2 regions of the Pseudoalteromonas sp. AS71 genome follow, and region 1 is predicted to be linked to the other one. Evidence: riboswitches for the same ligand, from Rfam matches in the RefSeq annotation. Region 1 holds a riboswitch; the other holds the start of a gene.
The links. Region 1 has a riboswitch for cobalamin ahead of WNY98_RS07460 (ABC transporter ATP-binding protein). Riboswitches for the same ligand answer to the same signal wherever they lie in the genome.
Positions count from the first base shown of each region.

Region 2: it holds a riboswitch for cobalamin, as region 1 does, so the genes downstream of both, WNY98_RS01475 (TonB-dependent receptor) here and WNY98_RS07460 (ABC transporter ATP-binding protein) in region 1, are expected to answer to the same signal.

Region 1 covers NZ_JBBMQZ010000007.1:156,750-165,193, forward strand. Annotated here, with positions in the region: gene WNY98_RS07430 (thioesterase family protein) at 429-884, shown strand; gene rarD (EamA family transporter RarD) at 936-1,853, shown strand; gene WNY98_RS07440 (diguanylate cyclase) at 1,870-3,105, opposite strand; gene WNY98_RS07445 (DUF413 domain-containing protein) at 3,192-3,566, opposite strand; gene WNY98_RS07450 (LysR family transcriptional regulator) at 3,658-4,530, shown strand; gene WNY98_RS07455 (porin) at 4,697-5,629, shown strand; cobalamin riboswitch at 5,946-6,078, shown strand; gene WNY98_RS07460 (ABC transporter ATP-binding protein) at 6,323-7,135, shown strand; gene WNY98_RS07465 (iron ABC transporter permease) at 7,137-8,141, shown strand; gene WNY98_RS07470 (cobyric acid synthase) at 8,148-8,444, shown strand, end outside.
Region 2 covers NZ_JBBMQZ010000001.1:288,112-296,555, forward strand. Annotated here, with positions in the region: gene WNY98_RS01430 (hypothetical protein) at 1-364, shown strand, start outside; gene WNY98_RS01435 (hypothetical protein) at 460-966, shown strand; gene coaD (pantetheine-phosphate adenylyltransferase) at 1,002-1,493, opposite strand; gene WNY98_RS01445 (TetR/AcrR family transcriptional regulator) at 1,692-2,345, shown strand; gene thiI (tRNA uracil 4-sulfurtransferase ThiI) at 2,442-3,899, shown strand; gene WNY98_RS01455 (2-dehydropantoate 2-reductase) at 3,910-4,827, opposite strand; gene WNY98_RS01460 (VanZ family protein) at 4,820-5,173, opposite strand; gene WNY98_RS01465 (YajQ family cyclic di-GMP-binding protein) at 5,326-5,808, shown strand; gene WNY98_RS01470 (ABC transporter substrate-binding protein) at 5,968-6,753, shown strand; cobalamin riboswitch at 6,852-7,016, shown strand; gene WNY98_RS01475 (TonB-dependent receptor) at 7,053-8,444, shown strand, end outside.

The sequences.
Region 1 (8,444 bases):
CTGAGTTACTTAACCTTACCCCTATTGTAAGTAAATTTAACTCTGCTAGGGTCTGTTGATCTTTGCGGATTAAAATTTGTTCAGGCTAGGGGTTATTTAATCGCGGCGCGAGGTTTGTAACCTAGTGGGCTAAGTAAAAACCGAGCAACAAAGAGTAAATAGCCCCTAGGAAGAACCCTTTGGGCAGCGCCTGTTTGTCATTAATGCTACGTTATCGCCCATTTATGGGGAATAACCACACTACATAGGCTCTGCCTTGCCTAAATACCAAACAGACTGCTGTAAATTTAACCTTGAAAGATCAACAGACCCTAGTGTTGAAATAGCTTTTTAATATCAGGCTTATTTAAAATGACTTAACGAGAGCCTCGTAGTTTTGCTTAAGTTATGCTTTACTCATCGTACCAGTTTAAACATAGAGAATAATAATGAATAAAGAAATGTTAATTGAACAAGTGGGCGCATTGTTTGTAAATGGCATGCCATTTAATCAGTTTTTAAATATCTCGGTTGAGTCACTTACTCCAGAGCAAGCAAAAATAAGTTTTCCTTGGCAAGACGTATTTATAGGAAACCCTGCGCAAAAAATATTACATGGTGGCGTTATTTCAGCCGTTCTCGACAACGTAGGAGGTATGCTCGCGGCAGCGAGTGTAATTGATAAGCTAACCGATATAGACATTAAGAGTGTACAGCAAAAGCTAGCAACCCTTGGCACTATCGATTTACGAACTGATTATTTGCGCCCAGGAAAAGGGGAGAGCTTTATAGCAAGTGCCACACTTATTCGCTCAGGCAATAAAGTATGTGTGTGTAGAATGGAATTGCATAACGAACAATCTGTTCAAATTGCTTTTGGAACTGGTACGTATTTAGTTGGATAAAACGCGCGTGGCAAGTAAACTAGCGGCCTTTTAAATCACTAAGTGTTTATTATGTCGATTGATACCGAGCAGCGTAAAGGTGCTATTTTTGCTTGTCTTGCTTTTTTTATGTGGGGTCTTGCGCCAATATACTTTAAGTTAATTCAGCATGTTACTGCCTTTGAAATTTTAATGCATCGGGTTGTTTGGTCGGTTGTATTTTTAGTACTGGTAGTAAGTGTTTTAAAGTATTGGGACAAAGTAAAACGCATCATTGTTCAGCCTAAGCTTTTGCTTATGCTTGTCATTACCTCTGCACTGCTTGGGTTTAACTGGGGTTTATTTATATGGGCTATAAATAATAACCATATGCTTGATGCGAGTTTGGGCTATTACATAAACCCTCTTTTAAATGTATTGCTGGGAATGCTCTTTTTAGGTGAACGCCTGCGTAAGTTTCAAGGCGTAGCAGTGGCACTTGCCTTTAGTGGTGTTGTACTGCAGCTAATTAGTTTTGGCTCGTTTCCGGTAGTTGCATTTTCATTGGCTATATCGTTTGCGCTTTATGGTTTAATACGTAAAAAGTTACCTGTTGAAGCTCTGCCTGGTATTTTACTTGAAGCACTTATATTACTGCCTGTTGCACTGATTTATTGGTGGTTAATGGTGCCGACACCAACTTCAAGCCTCCCAGCTAACGATTGGCATACAAATGCATTACTCATTAGTGCCGGTATTATAACTACATTACCATTACTGTGTTTTACCGGTGCAGCTAAGCGCTTGCAATACACTACACTTGGCTTTTTTCAGTACATTGGACCAAGCCTAATGTTTATATTAGCAGTGGTGTTTTACGGTGAAATTTTTGATGCTGAGCGTGTAGTAACGTTTGCATGTATTTGGAGTGCATTAGCTATTTTTAGTTGGGATTCTTATCATCAATCACGTAAACGTAAAAAAGCGGCGATTACAGCCGCAGAAGTATAATTAACTAATAAAATGGTTAACTAACTACTTTATTACGACCAGATTCTTTAGCATCGTAAAGTTTTAAATCGGCCTGTTTTAATAATTCATCAATTTGATAAACAGGCCCGTTTGCAAAACCAATAGAAATGGTGAATTTTATTTTAGCTTTACTAAACTCCTGGCTATTCATTTCTATAAAGTACCTAAAACCTTCAAGTCTTTTTAGTGCTTCTTGTTTATCCGCATTTGCAAAGTAAACGGCAAACTCTTCACCACCTAAGCGGGCTACTAAATACTTTTTAAAATATTTACTAAAGCAAATAGAGAGTCCTTTTAATACTTCGTCGCCAACATCGTGCCCGTATGTATCGTTAATTGATTTAAAGTGATCAATATCAAGCATAGCTAAAGCACCATCACCTTTAGTATGTTTTATTTGCTTTAATGATTTTTCAGCTTCTTCAAAAAAGTAACGACGATTTGGTAAATTGGTTAAATAATCCGTGTTGGCTTGTCGCCTTATAGTGGCTATAAGTTCTAACATATCGACGTTTTGACTAAGCCTGCAGTAAAACTCTTCGCTATTAAAAGGTTTATGCAAATAATCGTTTGCGCCATTTTTTAAAAATAAACTAGAAAGCCCTACAGAGTCAGAACCCGAAATACCAATAATAGCTTTTTCATCATTGCTATATAAGCGGCGAATCTCGCTACATAGTTCATCGCCATTCATGTTGGGCATTTCATTATCAGTAATGATGACTGAAATGTCGGGTGAATTTTCGAGCATCTTTAATGCTTCTTGTCCGTCTTGTGCTTCAATAATTTGATATTTGTGACGAACTAACAAGCTGCAAATGTATCGTCGAGTCGATTTAGAATCATCAACAACCAGTACTTTTACATTTTCGTTGCGAGGTAAGCGGTGTAATTGTTTTTCTAGGTATTGGTAAGCTTGTTTGTTTTCTTTAATGATGTAATCGATGATTGGGTATTTTTCGACGGTGTCGCGGGTTTTTTTATCAATATTGCCCGTCATTACAATAGTTGGAATGTCAGCCTTAACAGTACACGGTACTGCTTCACCTGATGGGGCATCAGGTAATATAAAGTCGACTACAGCGCAAAAATAGCTATTTTTACTTATAAGCTCTTTTGTTTGTGCTAATGACTCTGCTATATCAACTTCATAGCCTGCTTTAAGCGCGATGTGCTTTTGCACTCGCGCCATTGCAGGTGTATCTTCAACTATTAGTATTTTTCGCGTCACGGAACAACCCTATTTATATTTTGCAAAAATATTTGCTTATACAAGTTGTAACTGTTAAAACGCAAAAAAGCAAATAACTTAAGTACTTACAGATTATCCGCTTCTGAATAATACTCTTGGCTAATCGGTGCTGGCCCTGACATTTTTGAGCGGCCAAATAAAGTATGAAACTTAGTTTTACAGGTCGTTAGCTTTAAGTATTTTACCCAAGCACGTTCGATTGGGTTAGTAGGTTCTTGTGAGCCAGTTACTACTGCTACAAACTGTTCTTGGTGTTCGTTTTGCGGCTCAATTGTTTTGCTATATAAGCCTTTTAAAACAACTCCGTGTTGTTCAAGTATGCTGGCTTCTAATAAGGTGAAGTTTCCGCTGCGGCTAAAACCACGTGGAAAATTCTGATCATCATAAAATTGACGTTGGCTAACAAATGCTTGGCGTAGTAATGAAATGTTATTGCTCATAGCTTTATCCTCATACCCTATTAATTAGCTGGAGTATGATGCAAGTTTGGCAATTTATTAAACAAATTATTTTTATCGTGAGGATAAAAAATTGGATATCGATTTATTAAAAACATTTGTTGAAGTAGTACGTACGCGTCACTTTGGTAAAGCGGCCGAAAACCTTTATATTACGCAGTCTGCAGTGAGCTTTAGAATTCGCCAATTAGAGCAAGGGCTTGGTGTTAATTTGTTTATTCGCCAGCGTAATAATATTCAACTTACAGCACCTGGCGAGCGCTTATTACCGCACGCACAAATGATTATTACGGGCATGCAGCGGGCCAAAGTAGATGTTGCGCTTGCCGATAATATGCATAAGCAAATTAGCTTAGCAGGAACGCCTAATATTTGGGATGCTTTTTTACAGTTTGGTATAACAAATATTGTATCGGCGATGCCGGGCGTGTCGTTGGTTGCAGAAGTTAAAGCACAACAAGAAAGCACTCGACTATTATTAGAGCGCACGCTTGATTTGGCAATATTGTTTGATCCACCAAAAGTAGACGAGTTAGTAGTAGAGCGAATTTGTGAGTTGCCAATCATTCCTGTAAGCGGATATGACACAGCAACCAACGAAAACTTTTTTGATAATCAATATGTGTATGTTGATTGGGGAACTACTTTTTCTCTTTGGCATGCACGCCAGTTTACAGGAAAAACGCCACCTTACTTTAGAACTAGCACAGGACGTATTGCACTTGATTTAATACTGCAATGTGGTGGTAGTGCATTTATACCTCAAGTATTGGTTGAAGGGCATTTAGAAAAAGGTGAGTTGTTTCATGTTAAAGGGGTAGAAAACACCTCAAGGGACGTATTTATTGCGTACCACAGAGACAACGAGCAAAAAGAACTAATAGAAACCTTAGTTAATTTACTTTCGCAAATGACGCCAAGCTTGTCTTTAAAGCAAAGTAAGTAAGAGAGACCATTTATTAAACTTTCATGTTATTTTGATTTCACATTTAATGCATTTTTATTAATAAAAAAAGACATTAATATTTCCATTGTAATATTACTGTCATTTAGCGATGACAAAATGCAGCAGTTTTAAAAATTAGTCTTTTGTGATTATCCAAGGAAATAACATGAAATTTGTAAAATCGAGCTTATGCTTAGCACTATTAAGTGGTTTATCTTTTAATGCACTTGCCGACGTAGACATTTACGGTAAAGCGAATGTAACAGTGCAATCATCAGATGATGGCGAAGGGTCTTTTACTGAGATAAAAAGTAATGCATCTCGTCTTGGTGTTAAAGGTTCTGAAAAAATAAATGATAGTTTAGAAGCGGTATATAAGTTTGAGTTTCAAGTTGATGTGTCTGATGCTGATTCAAAAGGCGATAACGACGACAATATTTCTGCGCGTAACCAATACGTTGGTTTAAAAGGTGCGTTTGGCCAAGTAGTTATTGGTCGTAACGATACTGCGCTTAAGCAATCTCAAGGCAAGTTGGATTTATTTAACGACCTTGAAGGCGACATTAAAAATGTATTTAAAGGTGAAAACCGCTTAGGAAATACAGTTAGTTATTCATCAAACTCATACGAAGGCTTTAAAGTACTTGCTACTTTTGTAGCTGAAGACGATGTAGACGCTGATAACGGTTACTCAATGGCAGTGACCTACGGTGACGTTGCACTTAAAAAGAGCGCGGTATACGCCTCTATTGCAGCCGATAGCGAAGTAAATGGCTACGATGTAGTGCGTGCATCAATCCAGGGTAAAGTTGAAAACTTTAAATTGGGCGCAATGTACCAAACACAAGAAGCAGTAGATGGCAGCGCAGAAGCGGATGGTTACTTGCTAAATGCTGCTTACAGCATGGGTAACAACACATTTAAAGTGCAATATCAAGATATGGACTTTGACGACAGCGACGATAAGTCAGCAATTTCAGTTGGTCTTGATCACAAATTAAATAAAAACATTAAAGTATTTGGTTTTTACTCAAGCTTTGATATGGACAACAACGTTGACCAAGACTACGTAGGCTTAGGTATTGAATACAAGTTTTAACGGCAGGGCGTGTTTATCTTTGGTGGTTGAATTTGCAGCAGTGTGTTTGGTTTTTAGGCAAGGCAGAGTCTGTGAAATGTGGTATTCCCCATAAATAGGCGATAACGTAGCATAAATACCAAACATGCGCTGCCCTCAGGGTTCTTTCTAGGGATGATTTACTCTTTGTTGCTCGGTTTTTACTTAGCCCACTAGGTTACAAACCTCGCGCCGCGATTTAATCGCCCCTAGATTGAACAAATTTAAATCCACAAGGGTCAACACGCCCTAGTTAAAACACTCCCTTTTTAACCGCGCTCTTTTGAGTGCGGTTTTTTTTGCTTTAAATTATTTACTTAGCCGCCCATAATAGAGCTTCATTTGGAATGAGGTGCGAGTCCTCGACTGTTCCCGCAACTGTAATCAGCTAAGCTGTAAGTCAGATACAAATGGTATAATACCAATTTTATTAAAAACATGATCTTTCTAGCGAATTAAATAACTTACTAACTTTGTTAAAAATTATTCATATATAACAACTATATGCCATAATTTCGCCTTGTTATTAAGCTATTTATTTGTCGCTATAATAGCTCACTAATTTAATGCAACTGGTATGAATTTTTTAACGAGCGGGTTTACTCATTTTTTCTTGTAGTGCATTAGTATTTTTATCGCATTTTAAGTGAGTTTAACCTAGCCTAGGACTGACTATTGCACACTCAAACGCCATTAAATACACCATTGCTAAACGTTAAAAACGTATCGTGGGATATTGGCAATAAAACGATTCTCAAAAAAATAAACCTTAAAATAACCACAGGTAAATTTGTTGGTTTGATTGGTCCCAATGGCGCAGGTAAATCGAGCTTATTGCGTTGTCTATATCGTTTTAATAAACCAAGTAATGGCGTTGTAGAATTTAACAGCACAGATATTTGGCAGCTAAAAAGCGATGAGTACGCAAAAAAAGTAGCGGTTGTTTTACAAGAAACCCCGTCGCAATTTAACTTAAGCGTATTTGATGTTATTGCGCTTGGGCTAACGCCTCATAAATCGCTATTTAGCTCAGTAACTAACACTGATAAACAAAAAGTTATTCAAGCTATCAATACCGTTGGGTTGGTAGATCATAGTGATCAAAGCTTTGAATCACTCTCAGGCGGTGAAAAGCAACGTGCCTTGATAGCCCGCGCCATAGTTCAGCAACCTCAACTGTTAATAATGGACGAGCCAACTAGCCATTTAGATGTTAAATACCAAATACAGGTAATGGAGCTTGCTAAATCGTTGGGTGTAACGGTGTTTGCATCGTTTCATGATTTAAACTTAGCCTCTGCAATGTGCGATGAACTAGTGGTTATTAAAAATGGTGAAATTACGCATTCAGGCGCGCCAAGTGAGGTATTAACCGAAAACATGCTAGGTGAGGTTTTTGGTGTCTGCGCTCAAGTAAATAACCACCCGCAAATATCGAAGTCGGGAAATAACATTCCTCATATCACTTACTTTTATGGTTACAAATAATATGAGCACAGTTAATACTCGCCAATCACTTGCGCTATTTATAAGTGCTGCAGCTGCTTTATTTAGCTTATTTGCAGCACTTAGTTTTGGCGCAGCAGATACCTCACTACAAGATGTACTTAATAGTTTTTTGCTCTCAAATGATGCCTCTTTTAATACGCGTATTATTTTTGAACTAAGAATGCCACGCACATTACTCGCTTTTTTAGCAGGCTCTGGCTTAGCCATTGCGGGGCTTATTTTGCAAACGGTAACGCGCAACCCCCTAGCCGACCCTTACTTATTTGGTATATCGTCGGGTGCCTCATTTGGCGTGGTGTTACTTATGGCGCTAGCAGGTATTAGTGCAGGTTTTATGTTATCGGCAGCAGCGTTATTAGGTAGCTTACTCGCTATGAGTTTATTAATTCTTATTGCAGGTAGGCAGCAAAGTGCACAGGTAGAATCAATGCTATTAGCTGGCGTTGCTCTGTCGTTTTTATTTAGTGCGTTTACCAGTTTGTTGCTTTATTGGAGTGACCCTCAGGCGGTAGCCGCTATTTTATTTTGGACACTGGGCAGCTTTGCTCGTGCGCAGTGGGCTACGCTTTGGTTGCCTTTATTGGTAATTACATTGTGTACGTTTGTAATGCTGAGCTTTAGAAGACAACTCAATGCCATGTTACTTGGCGATGAAAGCGCAATTACATTAGGTGTCAGGGTCCAGCGCTTTAGAATACTTATGCTAGTTTTAAGCTCATTAATTACCGCTGTGCTGGTGGCTATGTGTGGTGGTATTGGGTTTGTAGGATTAATGGTACCGCATATTGTGCGCTTTTTTATCTCCCAAGGCACGATCGCGGGATTGCTTGTAACCAGCTTAGTGGGCGGTACATTTATGGTGTGGGTTGATGTACTTTCGCGCTCCTTACTAAAAAACCAAGAATTGCCTGTAGGCGTTATTACCGCTGCTATTGGTAGCGTGTTTTTTTTAAGTTTATTGTTTTTTAGAAAGCGAAAGGTGTAAAGCACTATGAAAACCCTAATGGTTCAAGGCACTACATCAGATGCTGGTAAAAGCACCCTAGTTGCAGCTCTTTGCAGAGTGTTTGCTAAGCGTGGAGTAAAGGTTGCGCCTTTTAAACCACAAAATATGGCACTTAATAGCGCGGTAACAAAAGATGGCGGAGAAATTGGCCGTGCGCAAGCCTTGCAAGCAATAGCCGCTAAAGTCGAGCCCGAAATAGATTTTAATCCCATATTGCTTAAACCTAATAGCGATACGGGCGCGCAAGTTATTATTCATGGAAAAGCCATTAGTAATATGGAA
Region 2 (8,444 bases), on a different contig from region 1:
GGTCTCATATATATCTAGTCTTTTTATGGATCCACTTATTGAAAATCCTCATCTAAATTACTTCTATTATGATCTTGCTACTATTAGCGTCCTGATACTTTGGCGGTTTATATATAAAAAATTAGTACCAATTACTTTTTACTATTTAATTGTTGGGCTTTTTATTAATGCATGTTTATTTTTAGGCATGCATTACGATATTGAAATTGCAGGTACTCTTTACTATTGGTGGTTTTGGACTGTTTATATTTTTGGAATGTACTTTGTCGATTTTACAATGGCATTGGTATTAATCATCAATAAGGATGTTTTAGGCTTAAACAAGCTCTTAAAGAGTTTTAAAAAGTTATATTTAAATGGGTGAGGCGGTAAAGTTCAACTGAATACAACAGTGGTTTTATGCCTTTTTGATGTTGCCGTAAAGCGGCATAATTTTTATTTATCTAGTGTTGGAGTAAGATGGTTGAGCTACTTTTAAATACAAATATCTCTTTTTATATAGGTGCTTTTGTACAGTGGGGCTTTTTGATGGCTTTTTTATATTCTTTAGTAAGCTCTATAAATAGCGCAGATAAAAGCATTGTTTGGCTATCTTTCATCATGGCACTTTCTTACTCTTCTAGTATTTTTATTGATATGGATGCGATAACTTACTTCGATTTTTTCTTATTCGATATTATTACTCTATTTGTTATTATTTTATCTGGCTTTTATATAAAGGTTAGCGGTGTATACATTTATTTATTATTTGGTTTAGGTATAAACACCTTACTATTTTTTGCAATGTATATAGATAATGATGTTATGCACCATTATGAATTTTGGTGGTTCTGGTGGGTGTACATAGTAGGTATGAATTTTACAGATTTGACCATGGTTTTGGTTTTCTTTATAGGTAAAGATGTTTTAAAACTTGCTTGGTTAGAAGGAAAGCTAAATAAAGTGTTTAATAAAAGGACCTATTAGTAATGGTTTTCAGTGCTAACAGGCCTTATTTATTATTAACTGGCACCACAGCCCAGTTTAGTTTTTAGAGCTTTAACAATTACAGGGTTTACAAATTCGCTTACGTCACCATTATGGCGAGCGACTTCTTTAACTAGTGTTGATGAAATAAATGAATTTTGCTCTGCGGGTGTTAAAAATACGCTTTCTAAATCAGGGTTTAGGCGGCGGTTCATATTCGCTAATTGAAATTCATAGTCAAAATCAGATACAGCTCTAATACCGCGAATAAGCACATTAGCATTGTGATCGCGGGCAAGGTCAGCCAATAAACCAGAAAAACCAATTACCTTAACATTGTCTAAGTGGTTTAAAATAGTGTTTGCAAGTTCAACACGTTCTTCAAGGCTAAAGCAGGGTTTTTTACTTGGATTATTAGCAACAGCAACTAATACGGTATCAAACATTTTAGCCGCACGTTGAATAAGGTCTGTGTGCCCGTTAGTTAATGGATCAAAGGTGCCTGGGTAAATTGCAATAACTTTCATAATATTCACTGTTTATTATTTTAGCGCTAGTTTAACAGTGTTTTTGCCACAAAGCAGCCTAGCTAAAAAACCATATAAACACTTACTTTCTTTATACAGGTCAGTCCATGGTGGGAGTGTTTTAATGATTCATATTTGTTTATACTGTTTACCTCTTTTGAGTGTAATGTAGCCTATAGATAATTTGAGTATTAGCATATGAATACCAAGGATAAAATAATACACACCAGTATTTTGTTGTTTAACGAAAATGGTGAGCGTGCAATAACGACAAATCATATTGCATCAAACTTAGGGATGAGCCCGGGTAATCTTTATTATCATTTTAAAAATAAAGAAGACATTATCCGTCATATTTTTGCGTTGTATCGCGATCATTTAAATACTCACTTTAAACCAATAAATAAAGATGATGATGCATTTAATCATTTAACGGCTTACCTAGATTCGTTATTTGAGCTGATGTGGCGCTATCATTTTTTTTACGACAATCTCGGTGATATTCTCTCTAGAGATGCTGATTTAAAACAAGCTTATATTGATTTTCAACTCGAATTACTAGAGCAAGTTCGTAAAATTATTTTAGGACTTCGCGACAGTGAAATGATTGCTATTGATGAGCAGGATGTCATTGATTTAGCACATACACTAAAGTTAACGGTTAGTTTTTGGACACCTTATATTAAAGCCCGTAGGCCAAGTGGTACGCTTGCTGAGCAAGATATATATCATGGTATTTTAAAAGTACTTACATTATTTAGAGCGTACAGTACCGATAAAAGCATTGATAAAATGAACCTGCTACGTGAAAAATATACTGAATTAGCACAACAAGCCCCAACTGTTGTTTAGCCTTTGCTCTTGGTTGTTTCCTAGGCGCTGAATTTTTTGCTATAATCCCGCGCCAAATGCCTGGGAGCGCGAATTCCCGCAGTCTAAGAGTGAACTATGCTTAAATTTATCGTCAAACTACATCCTGAAATAGCCATTAAAAGCCGTTCGGTCCGTAAACGCTTTACTAAAGTGTTAGAAAATAACATTAAAATTGTATTGCGACGTGTTGACGAAAAAGTACAAGTAAGAAATAACTGGGATAACATTTCAGTTGTTACGAAACTTGAAGACGCACAAGTTCGTCTTGATTTTATCGATAGCCTTAAACGCATCCCTGGCATTGTTCAATTTATTGAAGTAACCGAAACACAATTCGAAACTCTTGATGATATCTACCAAAAAACAATAGCGTTAGTTGGTCATACAATTGTAGGTAAAACCTTTTGTGTTCGTGCAAAGCGTATAGGTCAACACGACTTTACCTCAACTGATTTAGAGCGTTATGTTGGTGGTGGATTAAATCAACATATCGAAGGTGCAAGCGTAAAGCTTAGCCGCCCAGAAGTAACAATACGCTTAGAAGTAAAAGATGATAAAGCTTACATTGTTTCGCAAACACATTTTGGTATGGCTGGTTTTCCGCTGCCAACGCAAGAAGATGTGCTTTCGCTTATGTCGGGTGGTTTTGACTCTGGCGTAGCAAGTTACCAAATGATTCGTAAAGGCGCGCGCACACACTTCTTATTCTTTAACCTTGGTGGCGCAGCCCACGAAATTGGCGTTAAGCAAGCAAGTTACTACTTATGGAAAAAATACAGCTCTACGCATAAAGTTAAATTTGTAACGGTTGATTTTGAACCTGTTGTTGCTGAAATATTAGAAAACGTTGAAAACAGCCAAATGGGTGTTGTACTTAAACGTATGATGATGCGCGCGGGAAGTGTAGTTGCCGAAAAGTTAAACATTCAGGCACTTGTCACTGGTGAAAGTATTGGCCAAGTATCTAGTCAGACATTAGCGAATTTAAGCGTGATTGACCGTGTTACTGAAACGCTTATCTTACGTCCGCTTATTCAACACGATAAGCAAGAAATTATTAATATTGCTCGCCAAATAGGTACCGCCGAAATGGCAGAAACAATGCCTGAATACTGTGGTGTTATTTCTAAAAAGCCAACGGTTAAAGCCAAAATAGACGTTATTCTTGGTGAGGAAGAGAAATTCGACTTTGATGTGCTTGATACTGTTGTAAATAATGCACGTATAATGGATGTGCGTGATATTGATGTAGAAGCCAAGCAAGAACTTAAAGAAGCTGAGTCGGTTGCTGATTTACCTATAGGCTCTGTAGTAGTTGATATTCGCTCTCCTGAGGAAGAAGAAGCTGCACCCTTAGAAATTGATGGTATTGAAGTGGTGCATTTACCGTTCTTTCGTCTGGCGACTAAGTTTGGTGATTTACCAAAAGACACTGACTATTATTTATATTGTGATAGAGGTGTAATGAGCCAACTACAGGCACTTATGCTGCACGAACAAGGCTTTGAAACTGTAAAAGTTTATCGTCCGTAAAGTAAAAAACTTATATAAGCGTGGTTAATACCACGCTTTTTTTTGCCTGAATTTTAGCAAATAACTCATCGTTGTAAGGTGTAGGAATACTGTGAAGTTTACCTTGTTGGCTAATATAGCCACATATAGCTGATATTTCAGTTTCTCTGCTATGCGCTACGTCTTGCTGCATTGAAGAGTAATTGTCAGACGTTAATTCCATTATTTTATAAGCGGTATTAAGTGCTTTAATCAATGGGATATTAAGCCCTTGTACCTTTGCTATATTGCATGCTTCAGTGAGTGCATTAAAAATTATAGCGTTGTACTTAGGCGCGCGTAATTCACCATTTTTTACATTATTTAAAGCGCTTAATGGGTTAATGGCAATATTTACGAGTAGTTTTTCAAAGCGAAGCTGCTGAATGTTATTAGTAAACTTTAGGTTGGGTATTACTTTAAAAATATCAGCTATTGGCGCACTATTTTGAAAAGCTAATTCATTACAAGCACCAATCACGCTTTGCCCTTCACCAGTGTGCTGCACAATGTATTGGTTTGATTTAAAGCCCGCTATGCTTGTAGTTAAAAAGTAGAGCGCTTGGTGAGTGCTTAGTTGGCTATTTACCTCATCAACATTACCCATTCCATTATGCGAAAGTACAACAGAGCAATGATTTGGTAAAAGCGGCTTTATTTGTGAAAATGCATCAAGTACTTGAAAGGCTTTAACGGTAAATAAAACAACATCAAATTCAGCTGCTTTATTTAGCTGATTTAATGAAATAAATTGTGCGTCAATTTTTTTAGATGCGCTTTTACCTCGACTATAAAAGCGGGTATTTGTTGGGCTCTTGCGAGTTAAAACACTGACATTATGCGACGCGCTTAGAAAATGGCTAAGTAACAAGCCAATAGCACCATCGCCAACAATTAAAATATTAGCCATATGGGTTCTTTTTTCGAGGTGTAAAAATTACTCTAAGTAAAAAGTAGCTTGCAGCACCTGCAAAATCAGCAAAAAAATCACCGAGTGATGCTTGCCTATATGGAAGTGCATCTTGCATTATTTCTATAGAAGCGCCATAACCAGCCAATAAAAGTATTTGCGCATATAAAGGAAGCTTAAACGCTTTATCCATTATTATGGCTAGTATAAAAAAAATCCCAAAATGGGCGACTTTATCAACATGAGGAAATAAATTTACAACGCCACCTTTTACTTCTTTGGCAAATAAAAAGGTAAAAGCTACTATGCTGATTAAAAAAATTGCTTGATAAACACGCCTTGTCACGACAAATCCTAAAATCGCTTAAAAAAGAAACTGGATTATATCAAACTAAATTAGTATCGCACCTGAACAAGATGCAGAAAAATGTAAATATTTATAATTTTAGCGTTATAATTGCGACATAAAATTAAGATTAAATAGTTAGGAGCAAACCAATGCCTTCATTTGATATTGTATCTGAAGTAGAAATGAACGAAGCTAAAAACGCAGTTGATAATGCAAATCGTGAGCTAGAGACCCGCTTTGACTTTAGAGGGGTTGATGCATCTATTGAGCTAAATGATAAAACAATTAAGCTTAAAGCTGAAGCAGACTCTCAGGTTATGCAATTATTTGATATTTTAGCAAGCAAGATATCTAAGCGTGGTATGGATGTATCAAGCTTGGAGCTTCAAGATATTAGCCGTGCAGGTAAAAATGTTTTTCGTAATGTGGGCTTAAAACAGGGCATCGAAAAAGATATGGCTAAAAAAGTAGTTAAAGCCATTAAAGACTCTAAAGTTAAAGTTCAAGCTGCTATTCAAGGTGAAGAAGTACGTGTAACGGGTAAAAAACGTGACGATCTTCAAGAGGCTATGCAAGTAGTACGCAGCGCTGAGCTAGGTCAGCCTTTTCAGTTTAAAAATTTCCGCGATTAATAAAGCTTTATAAGCTTTGTAATAAAGCGCGCTTTGATTTTTTACTTTTGATTAAAGCCGCTTTATATATTCCCTTCTAAAGACCTTTCTTCGATTGATCCGCTTTTTAGTATTTAAGCTACTATATTTATTACATGTGATTTTTATACAAGGTATTAAATGAAAGCCTATCAATTATTTTTGCTATTTCTGTTAGCTCTATTTACGCAGCCTAGTTTATCAAAAGCAATTGATATTAATATATTGGTTGAAGATGGCTATTTCCCGATTGTTATTGATGCACAAACACAACGGGGGCTTGCACCTGAGTTTATAAAAATATTGAATGACTCACAGAGCGAATTTAACTTTATACTCAATTCCTTACCTGTTAAAAGGCTATCAAAGTCTGTTGAACAGGGGCATTTTGATGTTCTATTCTTAATGGCATTGCAATGGATCCCGCAATCTATGCGCTCGAATGTGATGCAAAGTAGTTTTTATATGATTACAAAAAATGAGTTATATGCGCTTAAAGAAAATGCAATAAATCAAGCTTATTTTAATGATTTACGAGCACTAACAAAAGTAGGGGTTTTAGGCTATTCGTATCACTTTGCTGGCTACAATACTGATGCATATTACTTAAGTGAGGAGCACAGTGTTAGCCTTACTATAGACGAATACAACGTGGTAAAAATGTTGTTACTAAAGCGTGCCAACATTGGCGTACTAAATAGCATTGCGTACCAGTATTTTAAAGACCAAAAAGCTTTCGATATGAGTTTGCTATACAAAAGTGAAATCCCCGATGCCGTTTTCGATACTCACTTTTTAGTTAATACTCAGCAAAGCAAAATATCAGCGTCTAAAATTGATGCTATTCTTAATTCTTCAGCTATTAAGTTCCAGATCAAAAGCCTGCTAAATAAATACGGTGTTTCTTCAAGTTTTAATATTGAGTAATACTTATAGTTAAATTGTTTTAGCTGTATAGACGTCCGTTGACATTTGTAAACAAAATGCTCACAATAGCCGCATATTTTTGAGGTGCTTGCTTAATGCTTATGCATTGGTTTTAAGGTATTGAAACTAACAGCAAGATAATCGGGAAGTTGGTGAGTTTTCATGATGACTACAAGCCCAACACTGCCCCCGCAACGGTAAAGTATTGCATATTTTTATGTGCTTACTGAGTCCGGAGACCGGCCTTGATGCAATCTTACTTACTTAAATCTTTGCGGTGGGCAAAGGTAGGGGACATCATGTTAAACAAAACAACTCTAGGCGTTGCTATTTCTGCTGCGCTTTCATTTTCTGTGTCTGCTGCAGATAATTCAATTGAAAAAATAACCGTTACTGCTAATAAATTTGAGCAATCAATCAATGACGTTTTAGCGAGTGTAAGTGTTATTGAACGCGCTGAAATAGAAGCAAGCAACGTACGCGATTTACCAACCTTATTAAGCACGCGAGTTGGTTTTCAGGTTAATCCAAACGGTGGTTTTGGCCAAAATACAGGTGTGTCACTTCGTGGTACTGGCTCTGGCGATACGCTAATTTTGATTGACGGTGTACGTACGGGGTCTGCAACACTTGGTCAAAAAGCATTAAATAATGTTCCTCTAAATAGTATCGAACGCATCGAAATTATTAAGGGCTCTCGCGCGGCTGTTTACGGCTCTGATGCACTTGCTGGCGTAATCAACATTATAACGCGTGAATCAGATAACTTATCTTTGAGTGCTACGTTTGGTTCTGATTCTTATCAAAATTATCAAGTGGCAGGCTCTGTAAAATCAGGCGATATAACAACAGCATTTAATGCAGGATTTGAAAAAACAGATAACTTTGATGTACTGCAAGGCGTAGCACCCGATGAAGATGGCTATGAAAATAAAAATCTTGGTTTTAAAGTAAATTATTCTGATGCACACTACGGCGACTTTAAGTTATTAGGTCAATACAGTGAAGGTTTCGCAGATTACGACAGTCGCTTTAGTCCAGCCGACAGTACGATTGAACGAGATGATTTTAAAAACTACCAGCTTTCTGCAGGTTGGAGTAAAAACTACACTAATCAAACGCACAGTATTGATTTAGCGCTAGCAACGGATGATTCAGACAATACATATGTCGATTTTTCAGTTGGACCAACAACAAGTACTTTTATAACTAAACGCACACAGGTTGATTATAACGGCCAATACCTACTATCTGATGAGCTTAACATTAGTGGTGGTGTTAACTGGTACAACGATGATGTATCTCATAGTTCGCAACTATTTGTTGAAGACAGCCGAGATGTACTTGCTGTGTTTGTAGGTGCTTACTACGATGCAGATAAAGTATTGGCTAATTTAACTGTTCGCCAAGATGATGACGAGCAATTTGGCGACGAAACAACGTATACAGCTGCTGCAGGTTACCATTTATATGAAGATGCAACATTTCGTATAAGCCAAAGTACTGGCTTTAAAGCCCCTACATTTAACGATTTATATTTCCCACTTTATGGTAACCCTGATTTACAGCCTGAAAAATCAGTAAACCGTGAGTTAGGTTTGAGTGTGGACTTTGATATTGCGCAAGTTGATATTGCAATATTTAGAAACGATATTGAAGATAAAATTGATTACGATGCAAACTTTGCATTA